DNA from 2 places in the Pandoraea vervacti genome. Region 2 is predicted to be linked to the other one. Evidence: riboswitches for the same ligand, from Rfam matches in the RefSeq annotation. Region 2 holds a riboswitch; the other holds the start of a gene.
The links. Region 2 has a riboswitch for thiamine pyrophosphate ahead of thiC (phosphomethylpyrimidine synthase ThiC). Riboswitches for the same ligand answer to the same signal wherever they lie in the genome.
Positions count from the first base shown of each region.

Region 1: linked by a shared signal. The riboswitch ahead of UC34_RS22685 (FAD-dependent oxidoreductase) and the one ahead of thiC (phosphomethylpyrimidine synthase ThiC) in region 2 are both predicted to bind thiamine pyrophosphate.

Region 1 is NZ_CP010897.2:5,194,671-5,201,117, forward strand. Features, by position in the region: gene UC34_RS22670 (thiamine phosphate synthase) at 1-644, opposite strand, end outside; gene UC34_RS22675 (thiazole synthase) at 779-1,624, opposite strand; gene thiS (sulfur carrier protein ThiS) at 1,626-1,823, opposite strand; gene UC34_RS22685 (FAD-dependent oxidoreductase) at 1,840-2,973, opposite strand; TPP riboswitch at 3,107-3,226, opposite strand; gene UC34_RS22690 (ABC transporter ATP-binding protein/permease) at 3,458-5,251, shown strand; gene UC34_RS22695 (SDR family NAD(P)-dependent oxidoreductase) at 5,445-6,224, shown strand; gene UC34_RS22700 (MFS transporter) at 6,366-6,447, shown strand, end outside.
Region 2 is NZ_CP010897.2:4,367,129-4,373,575, reverse strand. Features, by position in the region: gene paeA (polyamine export protein PaeA) at 1-894, opposite strand, end outside; gene UC34_RS18965 (hypothetical protein) at 1,327-2,472, shown strand; gene thiC (phosphomethylpyrimidine synthase ThiC) at 2,609-4,525, opposite strand; TPP riboswitch at 4,599-4,697, opposite strand; gene UC34_RS18955 (hypothetical protein) at 4,869-6,447, opposite strand, start outside.

The DNA.
Region 1 (6,447 bases), 830 kb from region 2:
CCGACCTGAAGGTCCGCCATGCGCTCGCACCACTCGGCGCTTGGCAACACCGGGTAGAGACCGAGCCGCGCGGGGCACGCCGCGAATGGTCCCGGCGACGGCGCCTGTCCCAGCACGACGGGGAATGTTTCGAGCACGGTCGGCCACGCGCCGAGCGTGCCGATGTCCTGCGCGCGTGCATGGCTGCCGTCGGTGCGCCACGCACGGGCGAGCACAAGCGCGTCGTGCGGTTCGAACCCGCAGTCGAGGAACGCCGCAAACGCGGGCATGAAGGCGGGATCGTCCACGCCCGCGATACGGTAGACACCCTCGTTCGTGTAAAGCGTGTCTTGCACGTGCCCCTGCGCGGTGGCCGCTGTACACAGAACGACAGCGCCGCTCGCGCGCCACGCATCGCGTTGTACCGACATCGCCGTGCCCAGCCCCTGCGCCGGCGCCAGCGGCAACCAGACGATGTCGCCCTTGGCCGCAGCGCCCGGCGTTCTGGCATGCAACCGCCATGTCGACGTTCCCGGGCCTGCGGGCCACGGCGCAAGCCGCGCGCGGATCTCGTCGGCCGCCTGCCGCCATGCATGGGCAAGCGGCTCGTCTGCGGGCACGCATTCGACGTGCGAGAGCCCCGCGGCACCGGCGTGCGTCGTCATGAAGATTCCTCGTTGAACCGGCGGTGCGCGAACCTGTGCGCGCACGCCTTGATAAGTCGGCGAGCCGGCCCGCCCTGGCCCGTCTGCCGTGTGGGCAATCGGGCGGACGGAATCCGCTCCAAGTGTCTATGCGCTTATGCGCCCGTCTGATGCCAGAACGGCACGCCAACGACCGCCGTACTGGCCTGCGCGCTCTCGCGCTCGGCCATCGGGCCCGCAAGCCAAGCCGCCCGGCCAGCCTTGATCGCCCCGGCGAACGCACCCGCCATTTCCACCGGTTGCGCAGCGAGTGCGACGGCCGTATTGAGCAGCACACCGTCGTAGCCCCACTCCATCACCTGGCAGGCATGCGACGGCAAACCCAGACCGGCGTCGACGATGAGCGGCGTATCCGGCAGGCGATCGCGCAGCAAGCGCAGTCCGTAAGGGTTGATCACGCCTTTGCCGGTGCCGATCGGTGCGCCCCACGGCATGAGCGCCTGACAGCCGACGTCCAGCAGTCGGCGGCACAGCACCAGATCTTCCGTGCAGTACGGCAGTACCTTGAAACCCTCGCGAATCAGTTGTTCGGCGGCCGTCACCAGACCGAACGGATCGGGCTGAAGCGTGTAGTCGTCGCCGATCAGTTCGAGCTTGATCCAGTCGGTCTCGAAGACTTCGCGCGCCATTTGCGCGGTTGTCACCGCTTCCTGCACCGAATGGCAGCCCGCCGTATTGGGCAGCACCGGCACTGCCAGGCGGCGCAATGTCTCCCAGAAGTGGCCCTCGGATGCCTGCGCCCCCGTGCCCGACAGTTGGCGGCGCAATGCCACCGTCACCATGCCGGGACGCGCCGCGTCGATGGCGTCGTTGAGCGCTTGCAGCGACGGATACCGCGCCGTGCCAAGCAGGAAACGGCTGCCGAAACGGGTGTCGTAGAGCGTCAGCGCGTCGCGCGTGCCGCTGGCGGCCACGTTGTTCGATTCGGTGAATGCGTTCATTTCAGCCTCCGGCCACCGGTTGCACGACATCGATCTTGTCGCCCTGCGCGAGCGTACGCGCGGCGTATTGCGTCTTGGGCACGAACTGCCCATTGATCGCCGCCGCGAACGGCGGCTTGGCGCCGAAGGCGGCGAGCGCCTCGGCCAACGTCGCCGTCTCGGCCACGTTCAGTGTCTGTTGATTGATATGGATGTCCATCGCGTACCGCTTCCTCTCATGCCTGACGGAACAGATCCGGCCACGGCCGGCTCGCTCGCCATGTCTCCCAGTCGAACGCATCCCGTGTTGCGCCCGTCGTTTGCATCAGTGCCTGCGCCAGCGCGCAAGCTTCGCCCGTGACCGCTGGCGCAAGCAGATACCCGTGACGGTAGAGCCCGTTCACGCGCAGCAGTCGCGCCCCGTCCCACTGCACACGAGGCAGATGGTCGGGCAGCGCCGGACGACAGTTGACGTTCAACTCGACGATGCGCGCTTCGCCGAACGCCGGGTTCAGGGAGTGCGCCGCCGAGAGCAGTTCGAGCGCCGAGCGCACCGTCACCGGCGACATGTCCTCCGACTCGAGTTCGGTCGCGCCGATCACATAGAGATCGTCTTCCTTGGGCGCGATGTAGATCGGATAGCGCGGATGCAGCAATCGTACCGGCCGACGCAGTCCGATGCCCGGCGCGTGAATGCGCACCACTTCGCCACGCACGCCACGCAACCGCGTGAGCGCCTCGCGCGCGCCCAACCCGCGGCAGTCGATCACGAGACCGGCGTCCGGATACTGTCCCTCGGCGATTGCCGTATGCCAGTGCAATTCCGCCCCCGCCTTCGCGAGGCCGGCCGCCAAGGCGCGCAGCAGTTGACGGTTATCCAGTTGCCCCTCGTTCGGCAGCAGCCATCCTTCCTGAAAACGTCCGGCGAGCGCCGGTTCGACGTCGCCAAGCTGCGCACCGGCAATTCGCTCGACGCCGCCACGCAGCAACGCCGGCGGCGCATTGGCGCGCATCCGGCGCTCGAACATGACGGCTTCGGCGCGGTCGGGCTGATGCCACACGACCAGCGTGCCGTTGCGTTGGAAAAACACGTGTTCGGGAAGGCCGTCGATCAGGCCGGGCCAGCGCTCCAGGCCAACAGCGCCCATCTCGACGATGCTCGGCTCGGCCACCGCCGCCTCAGCCAGGGGCGCCAGCATGGCGGCGGCCACCCAGCCCGCCGCCGACGAGCCGTCGGCGTCGCCGCGCTCGTACAGCGCCACACGCGCCCCGGCGCGAATCAGTTGCCATGCGAGCAGACGGCCGGACAGCCCGCCGCCCAGCACGGCGACGTCCGCACGGGAGGCGACACGCGATGCGGTCGCGCTCATACGCACGTAGCCGCGCGGGCCATCACGGCGCGCAGGCATTCAGAAGTATTCGAGGGATGTCGCGCAAGGCAACGCATGGGGTCCTTTCCTCATGAAAGCAAAAGGACGAAACGGTGTTGGACACCTTACCCCACTGGAGGAGTCGGAAACTTCCCACGCCGGTATTACCCGGGTCGGGTGCAAAGGGTCTCTCTCAGCCCCGCGATCTCTATGACGTGACTACGCCAATTACGGAGCACCCCTGTTTCGCCCGAAGCCATTACAACATAGATGCCAACGCCCGTGCAAGCTGGCTTCCCGGCCGGTTGCACGCTCGTTGCGTCTCGTTTTTTGACGAATCTCCCGTCGCTTGTAACGGGACGTAAACTGGAAATCCCCACGGCAAGCGCCTGAGGGCCGAAATCGTGCAACGCACCATCGGGGCCTGCGGTCCAATGAGTCAACAAAAAGCATAGCTCCGCTGCGGCCACGCCGCCCGACGATCATGGCCCTCACGCCGAAGTCCCCCACCCCGCCCACCCCGCCCGCCGCCGGTCCGGCTAACGATAGTGCCGCACCCGCGCCGAGGCCGCCGAAGCATCCGAGCGCCTGGCAACTGATCCGGCCGTACTGGGTCTCGGAGAAGCGCTGGGAGGGTCGTCGGCTGCTCGGCCTCGTCATCGCGCTGAACCTCGCGGTCGTGTTCATCAACGTGCGCCTGAACGCGTGGAATGCCGGCTTTTACGACGCACTCGACAAACGCGACTGGCCAGTCTTCAAGTCGTCGCTCGCCGAGTTCGCGGTGCTGGCGTTCAGCTTCATCATCATCGCGACGTTTCGCACGTACTTTCGCCAGATGCTCGAAATCCGCTGGCGTCAGTGGGTCACCGACACCCACCTGACCCGGTGGTTCGCGCATCAGGCGTATTACCGGATCGAGCGCGATCATCTCGCCGACAACCCGGACCAGCGTGTCTCCGAAGACATCCGCTCGCTCGTCAATTCGTCGCTCGCGCTCTCGCTCGACCTGTTGACGACAGTGGTCTCGCTGTTCTCGTTCACCACCATTCTCTGGACGATCTCGGGCGCGTTGTCGTTCGCGCTCGGCGGCATGAACATCACGATTCCGGGCTACATGGTCTGGGTCGCGGCGCTGTACGCCATCGTGGGTTCGTTCTTCATCTTCAAGGTCGGCCGTCCGCTCGTCGGCCTGAGCTATCGACAGCAGCAGGTGGAAGCCGACTTCCGTTTCCTGCTGGTGCGATTGCGCGAGTCGGCCGAGCAAGTCGCGCTCTATCGCGGCGAAGGCGCGGAGCTCTCGCGCCTGAAAGCGGCGTTCGGCGCGGTGCGCGAGAACTGGTGGCAAATCATGGTGGTGACCAAGCGTCTGATCTTTGCCAACTCGATTTACGCACAGATCGCCATCGTCTTCCCGATCATGGCCGCCGCCCCGCGCTACTTCGCAGGCGCTTTCACACTAGGCGTGCTGATGCGAATCATCGACGCCTTCGGGCAGGTGAGCGACGGCTTTTCGTGGTTCGTGAACAGCTTCCAGACGCTGGCCGACTGGAAGGCGACCATCAACCGTCTGCGCGAATTCACCCGTGTCATCGACGACGTCCCCCACGAGGGCGGCATCGCCGTCGTCAAGTCGCCCGACAGCCCCGCCTACATGGCAGCGGATCTGCAGCTGTCACTGCCCGACGGCACACCGCTCGCACTCGCCGGGTCGTTCGCCTTTGCCCCCGGCTCGCGCTGGCTCGTGCGCGGACGCTCGGGCTGCGGCAAGAGCACCATGCTTCGCGCGCTCGCCGGGCTGTGGCCGTTTGGCAGCGGACGCATCGAAGTCCCCGCCAACGCGCGCGTGCTGTTTCTCTCGCAGCAAAGCTATCTGCCCATCGATACGCTCAAGGCCGCGCTCGCCTTCCCCTCCTCGCCCGATACCTTCACCGACGCCGCTTGCCGCGACGCACTGGGCGCCGTAGGTCTCGCGCAATACGGCGACGAACTGCAAACCTCCGCGCATTGGGCGCGGCGTCTGTCGGGCGGCGAACAACAGCGTCTCGCGGCAGCGCGCGCATTGCTCCAAAAACCGGACTATCTGTTCCTCGACGAAGCGACCAGCGCGCTCGATGTCGAAACCGAAGAAGCCGTATACGAAGCGCTGCACGCCCGCTTGCCGGGCACCGCCATCGTCAGCGTGGCGCATCGCGACACGCTCGGACGCTTTCATCAGCACACCATGACGTTGCCCGCGACGACCCATGTGCAAGCCTCGCCAATGGCGGGGGCGGTATAGCGCCCGGTATCGCTTCGCACGTCGGGGTGGCACGGGGGCGCCGTATTCTCACGCCCCGATTCGTTCACTTCATAAATAATATTGACGCCTCTGGCCCGGCGCGCAGGGCGTTTGGCATAATCACGAGCACCCCTACGCGCTATCCGGGCCCATCGTGACCACCCCAGCCTCCTCGTCCAGCCAGTCGGCGCCCATGCAACCCGCAGTGCACCGCCCGGGCCGCACCATCATCGTCACTGGCGCCGCCTCCGGTATTGGCGCGGCCATCGCCCGTCGTCTGGCGTCTCCCGATACTCGTTTGCTGCTGCACACCCGCGGCGCGTCGGACGCCAGTCAGGCACGGCTGGCCGAGGTGCGTCATACGTGTGAGCGCTTCGGCGCACAGTGCGCCATCTGGTTCGGCGACCTGACGCACACGAGCGCCGCGGCGCGACTCGTCGACGCCGCGCACGATGCCTTCGGCCCTGTCGACCAGTTCGTGAGCAACGCGGGATTCGCCACGCGCCAGCGCGTGGCCGACATCGACGACGAGGCCTTCGCGCGCACACTCGCCGCCATGCCCGGCGCGTTCGCCGCCCTGTTGCGCTGTGCGCTGCCGGATCTGCAATGCTCGCCGCACGGCAGCGTCGTTGCCGTGAGCTCGTTCGTCGCGCACCGCTTTGCCCCGAACCAGCCGGGATTTCCCGCCACGGCCGCCGCGAAAGCCGCGATCGAAGCCCTGGCGAAAAGCGCCGCCGCCGAATATGCGCGCACGGGCGTGACGATCAACTGCGTGGCGCCCGGCTATACCCGCAAGGACAGCGGCCACTCGGCCATCGACCCGAGCGCGTGGCAGCGCGCCGCCGACGCCACGCCGACCGGCCGTCTGTGCGAGCCGGACGACATCGCCGCGCTGGCCGTCTTCCTGCTCGGCCCGCACGCCCGGCAGATCACGGGCCAGGTCATTCATGTCGACGGCGGACTGACGCTGTGAGGCGTGCGGCGCCTTCCCGATTTGCGCATTGCCCGATTTCCCGAGTCAGACGTGGACTCAAGCATCGATGCCACGCATTGAATGACAAGAACCACACGTCGCACACATAACGACAAGCACACGATCCACCGAGGAGTCTTCATGGCATTTTTTTCCTGGTTCAACGAACTCAACACGAAGGAGCGCAAGGCCCTGTATGCGGGCTTCGGCGGCTACGCCGTCG
Region 2 (6,447 bases):
GAGGGTGTCCGGGATGACCAGCAGCTTTTTTGCGTAGAGACGATCCAGATTGCGGATCACGCTCGACAGATCTTCGCTCGCGATGCGCTGGAGAAGATCCTTCGAGTCGACGTAGCCGAGCACATTGTCGATTTCGTCGCGGCAAACGAGATACTTGGAGTGCGGGCTTTCCGTGATTTTCTGGCGGATGCTGCGTTCGTCCTCGGCGATGGTGAAGTACACCACATCGTCGCGGAACGTCATGACCGAGCCGACGGTGCGCGACTCGAGCTCGAACACGTTCTCGATCAGATGCAGTTCCTGCTTGCGCAGCACGCCCGCTTGCGCCCCGGCGCCGACCATGGCGGCGATGTCTTCCGAAGTGATGTTGTCGATGGCATGCGTGGGCAGCTTGAACATGCGCAAAAACAGGTTTGCGACCCCGTTGAAAAGGTAGACGAGCGGGCGCAGGACCTTCAGGCAGAAAAGCATCGGGTCGATGATCGCCATCGCCACGCGCTCGGGGTTGACCATGGCGAGGCGCTTGGGAATCAGATCTGCGAACTGGATGAAGGCAATCGTGATGAACAGGAACGAGCCGATTCCTGCCAGACGTAGCGCCAGTGCCTGATTGGTGAAGGGCGACAGCCACTCGAACAGATAAGCGGTGAGAAAGCTCTCACCGAGCACGCCGCCGAGCACGGCGACCGCGTTCACACCGATTTGCACGACGGTGAAGAAGTTGCCTGGCTGCTCCTTGAGCGCGAGGACCTTGACCGCCTGTTCGTCGCCCTTTTCCATAAGCACCTGAAGCTTGGTGCGCTTGGCGGCGGTCAGCGAGATTTCAGATGCGGAAAAGAAGGCGCTTGCCAGCACCAGCAAGAGAATACTGAAAAGAAAACCGTAACCACTCATATTGTTGTCCCTGTAAGTGCGAGTGCGGATACATAGCCGCGACGCAGGCCGGACCGGTTCGCACGGGAGCGAGTCCGCAAGAGCAGGGAGACATTTCAAAACAAGGCCTGCCGGCCATCATTTTGAGATGCCTTCGGGCGAAAGCGCGGGCCGCATTAGCCGCGTCGGCTGTACCGCTGTCCGATAGCATGCCATAACTTTGGGGCACGCCGACAGCGCGTGCCTCGCGTGTCCGTCGCGCCCATGCGGCTGAGCTTGTCCACTCCCGGACGGTCGCGTGCACGAGTCGCGAGAGCCGGTGTGCAGAACCGAAAATTGCCGAACGACCGTTCGGGCATCGTGGACCCCGCTTTGACGTCGGGTCCAGACGGCGTCGAAGCCGTGGCTCACACCGCCACGCCTTTCCTTTTCCATTCTTCAAAGGATCTCCCGATGACCTTCGGTATCCAGCCATTGAACCAGCCGCCCGGCGCAGGCGGTCTTGCGTTCCTCGCCCCCGTTGCACTCAATCCGCAAGCCGGAATGGCCGACGCCGCCGGTATGCCCGTGGTGGAAATTGCCAATGTGGCGAACGTTCGCGCAGAGTCGCCGGTGCATCCGTGGCGTGTTCCCCGGCCATCTCTCGACATCGAGGCCACCGGTCGTGACCATGATGCGTTCGGCAAGTCAACACCGGAATTTCGGGCTGGGTTTGCGTCCGCATCCGCAGTGGCGTCGCCAAACGATGTGACCGACGAGACGGTTTTTGGCGCGTTTTCGCCTGCGCTGGCGGATGTCGATGCCGTCGACGTTTTCGACACCTCGCTGGCGACCGCCCGGCTGAGCGCGCCGCGCACCGCGCAGCCAGTGCTGTGCGCGGCATCGCTTGCGACGCTCCACGTCTGTGCGAGCGCCCAGAATGCCAACACGCGCGTCGTGGCCCTCGAAGGCCGGAATCACCCGGTCGTCATGCCGGACGGGCGCAGCGAGCGCGCCCAGATCTGTCGCGATATCGTCAACGGCTCGTTGCTGGGCACCGACGGCAGAAACGGCACGGTGCCCTTCGACACGAGCCGGACCGACGTGACGAAGACGGTGGCGGACACCGCACGTCGCTGGACGGGCAAGCCTTTGCTCGCCGGCAAGAAGGAGTGGACGACGGCGTGTCTGATGAATACGCCACCGGGAAAATTCGTTGGCGAACTGAACGACCGTCTGCACGCCGGCAAGCGGCTATTGCCGCCGCGCGAGAGCACCGAATGGATGCTTCGGGTAGGGTTTTCCGATGGGTTGCCAATGCATCAGGCGTTCGTGCGGGGCGATCTGCCGGGCACGGTCGGACTGGGAACGGACGAATGGGTCAAACTGGCCCTGGGCATCGAGCAATTGGGCGAGCGTCACTGGGATATGCGCCATGTCGAGGTGGTCGATGCCGCCGCCATGCCTGCAACGAACACCAGGGCGTTCACGGCACTGGCGACATCGTTGTCGTCGACAGCGCCGCATATCGCGACACAGCGTCTGCGAAATCAACTGACGATGCGCGGCATTCCGACCGTACCGGCAGAGGCGACGAGCCGGGCTCCGGACGTCGCTTGATCCTGCGCGTCCACGCCGGCGGGTAGTCGATTGCCGCTGGCCGACGCTGCAAAAAAACGCGCCCGGTGTGACCCGGGCGCGTTTGCTTTGCCTGTGCGTCGAATGCCGGCGCGGCATTCTCGGTTGCCAGGCGGCATCAGGTGCGGCGATAGATCTCGGCGCCGCTCTTGACGAACTCGACTGCCTTGACTTCCATGCCCTGTTTGAGCGCGGCTTCGTCCGTAATGCCTTGCTTCGCAGCGTAGTCGCGCACGTCCTGCGTAATCTTCATCGAGCAGAAGTGCGGGCCGCACATCGAGCAGAAGTGAGCCACCTTCGCGGAGTCCTTCGGCAGCGTTTCATCGTGGAATTCGCGCGCCTTGTCCGGATCGAGGCCGAGGTTGAACTGGTCTTCCCAACGGAATTCGAAGCGTGCCTTCGACAGCGCATTGTCGCGAATCTGCGAGCCGGGGTGACCCTTTGCAAGGTCGGCGGCGTGGGCGGCAAGCTTGTACGTGATGATGCCTTCCTTCACGTCGTCCTTGTTGGGCAGACCAAGGTGTTCCTTCGGCGTGACGTAGCACAGCATGGCGGTGCCGTACCAGCCGATGGTGGCCGCGCCGATACCGGACGTAATGTGGTCGTAGCCCGGTGCGATGTCCGTGGTCAGCGGTCCAAGGGTGTAGAACGGCGCCTCGTCGCAGTACTCGAGCTGGAGATCCATGTTCTCCTTGATGAGTTGCATCGGGACGTGGCCCGGGCCTTCGATCATCACCTGAACGTCGTGCTTCCAGGCAATTTGCGTGAGCTCGCCGAGCGTCTTGAGTTCGGAGAGCTGCGCTTCGTCGTTGGCGTCGTAGATCGAGCCGGGGCGCAGGCCGTCACCCAGCGAGAACGCAACGTCGTACGCCTTCATGATTTCGCAGATCTCTTCGAAGTGCGTGTACAGGAAGCTTTCCTTGTGGTGGGCGAGGCACCACTTGGCCATGATCGAGCCGCCGCGGCTGACGATGCCCGTCATGCGGTTGGCCGTCATCGGCACGTACGCCAGACGCACGCCGGCGTGAATCGTGAAGTAGTCGACACCTTGCTCGGCCTGCTCGATGAGCGTGTCGCGGAACATTTCCCACGTCAGATCTTCGGCCTTGCCGTTCACCTTTTCGAGCGCCTGATAGATCGGCACCGTGCCGATGGGCACCGGGCTGTTACGCAGAATCCACTCACGCGTTTCGTGGATGTGCTTGCCGGTCGACAGATCCATGACGGTGTCGCCGCCCCAGCGGATCGCCCACGTCATCTTGTCCACTTCTTCGCCGATCGACGACGTCACGGCCGAATTGCCGATATTCGCGTTGATCTTCACGAGGAAATTACGGCCGATGATCATCGGCTCGGATTCCGGGTGGTTGATGTTGTTCGGAATGATGGCGCGGCCGCGAGCGATTTCGTCGCGCACGAATTCCGGCGTGATCTCGGCGGGAATGCTCGCGCCGAAATGCTGACCCGGATGCTGGCGCGAGAGCAGCTTGGCCAGACGCTCGCCTTGCGGGCCGGCATTGCGCACGCTTTCGATGTATTCCTGACGGCGCAGGTTTTCGCGAATGGCGACGTATTCCATCTCGGGCGTGATGATGCCCTGACGTGCGTAGTGCATCTGCGTCACATTCTTGCCGGCCTTGGCACGGCGCGGCGTGCGATGCAGGCCGGGGAAGCGCAGATCGGCGGTCGCGCTGTCATCCGCGCGCTCACGGCCATAGGCCGAGGACAGGCCCGGCAGAGCTTCGGTGTCGCCGCGCTCTTCAATCCACTTCGCGCGCAGCGCGGGCAGACCGGAGCGGATATCGATGGTCGCGTTCGGATCCGTGTACGGGCCCGAGCAGTCGTAGACGTAGATCGGCGGGTTCTTTTCGCCGCCGAAGCTCGTCGGCGTGTCGGCTTGCGAGATTTCACGCATCGGGACCTGAATGTCCGGGCGCGAACCCTGTACGTAAATCTTGCGGGAATTGGGCAGCGGTGCGATCGCGGCTTCGTCCACGCGCGCGTTGGCTGAGAGGAACTTCGGATTGGCGTTCATGCAATGTCTCCTGGCGGGGCACGTGTTGACGCCGACAATTTCGGCGCAAAGCGGCTCAGGAGCATGAACGGGGGCGAGGAATTTCTACGCTCCCTGCGCTGGCATTATCCAGATCAGGTTCTAAGGGTATTTCTCACCCACAACTCACGTTGCAGGACCCCTGCGCTTAGCTTTGCGGCAACGATACACCGACATACCCGGCAAACACAAGCGCGATGTGTCCCGAAAAACGTGAACCGGACATGGTGCGGTGCGACATTCCCGCCATCGTCGAAAGCTTGTGCAGCCGCGGTTTCGTGGTGGTTTCGCACCCCGTGCGTGCGTCGTCGCCATGAATGAACGCCTACTGTTGCGCCAGGCGAACCTCGCGCTGAAACTCGCGCGGCATCAGCCGCAAGGCATCGCGGAAAAAGCGCCGGTCGGGCGGCGGGAGCATCGGCAGCACGCGCCCGAGCGACTGGGCGGCATGCAGCGCCTGAGGCGAGTCGCCGTCCTGATGCAGCGCAAACCACAACATCTCGAACCACAGGTTGGCGAGTTGTAACGGTTCGAAGCGCACGCGTCCCTCTTCATGGTCCGCCAGTGTCGTCATGATGACGTCGGTCCAGCGCAGAAACCCTTTGGCGCGGGAGAACGGGGCGCCGAACGGTTGCACCGCATCGAGAAAGGCGTCGACCGCCAGCGGCGTGCTCGCGCGCAGGGTCTCAAGGTCCGGGGCGCGCCGCACCGGGACCGCGCCGCGCGCGATACGCAACAGGAAGACGGTATTCCAGACCGAATTTCCGCCCACGCCGAAGCGGTCGCAGATCCACTCCGACAGGCCGATCCAGCGCAAGGCCTGACGCTGCACGTCGGCTGCGGCCAGACGCCTGCCGGGGTCGATGAGGGCGCTTTGCCAGAAGAGCCAGAGCGACAGGCCGATGTTCGCGGCGACGTGTTGCGCCAGTTCGATGGAATCGGCCTCGAAGGCGGCTTGCAAGGCGTCGGAAAATGCGGCCAGCGCGTCGGCGGCCGATTGCGCTCGTGCCGGCATCGGGCCGTTGCGTGCGGCGTGCGATTTATGCAGCAGCGCTTGCAGATTACGGCTCTCGAAGCGGATTCGCGGGTTGTAGAGGAGGCAGGGGGCGAGCGAGGCGTCGTCGCTGATACGTTGGAGGTGCGCCAACGCGCCTGCTTCGTCGCGCAACGCGTAAGCTTGCCAGCCCTGCACGATCCAGTGCATGGCGCGCAGCGTCGGCGACCCGGACGGGGTGGCGCCGAATGTGGCGGCGAGGGTAGCGAGCGTTTGCTTCGTGCGCAGGGCGTCGCCCATGCGCCGCCACACGATGGTCTCGGCGAGCAGCGCAATGCCGAGTTGCACGTCGTCTACCGCGCAGACCTGCGCTGCGTGAAACGACGGAATCGCCCCCGTACGATGGGCACGTCTGAGCTCGCCGGGCGAGGCGGCTGGCGGCGGCGCGAAGAAGACGCCGTCCTGCATGTCGCGCTTGCCCAGTGTCAGGTGATGCCAGAACGCGATGTCCTGCATGACGTAATCGAGTGCCGGCGTTCGCGTCTCGGGCGCCGCATCGTGGGGCAGACCCAGAAACGTGGCGATGGCCCGACGCGAATCGGCGGGGGTGGTGCCGCCGATCGTGACCTCGATGCGTGACGTCTCATGCGGCGCGAGCCAGAAAGGCCCCTTGCCGCGCCCACGTGTGGGGAGCAGGCGCACGTCCATCTGTCGATCGTCGCCCCATCCGACTGCGACGCCCCAGCGCGCAAAGTCCGAAAACGCGCGGCTGATGAGCATTCGCAGGTCGCCCGCAATGGCCGTCTGGCCAAAACGGACTTTCAGCGACGCCAACGAAACGGGGGCGGTTTCGTACCGCGCCGCGTAGTAGACGCGCATCAGCAACCACAGGCTTTGATAGCGCGCCGGG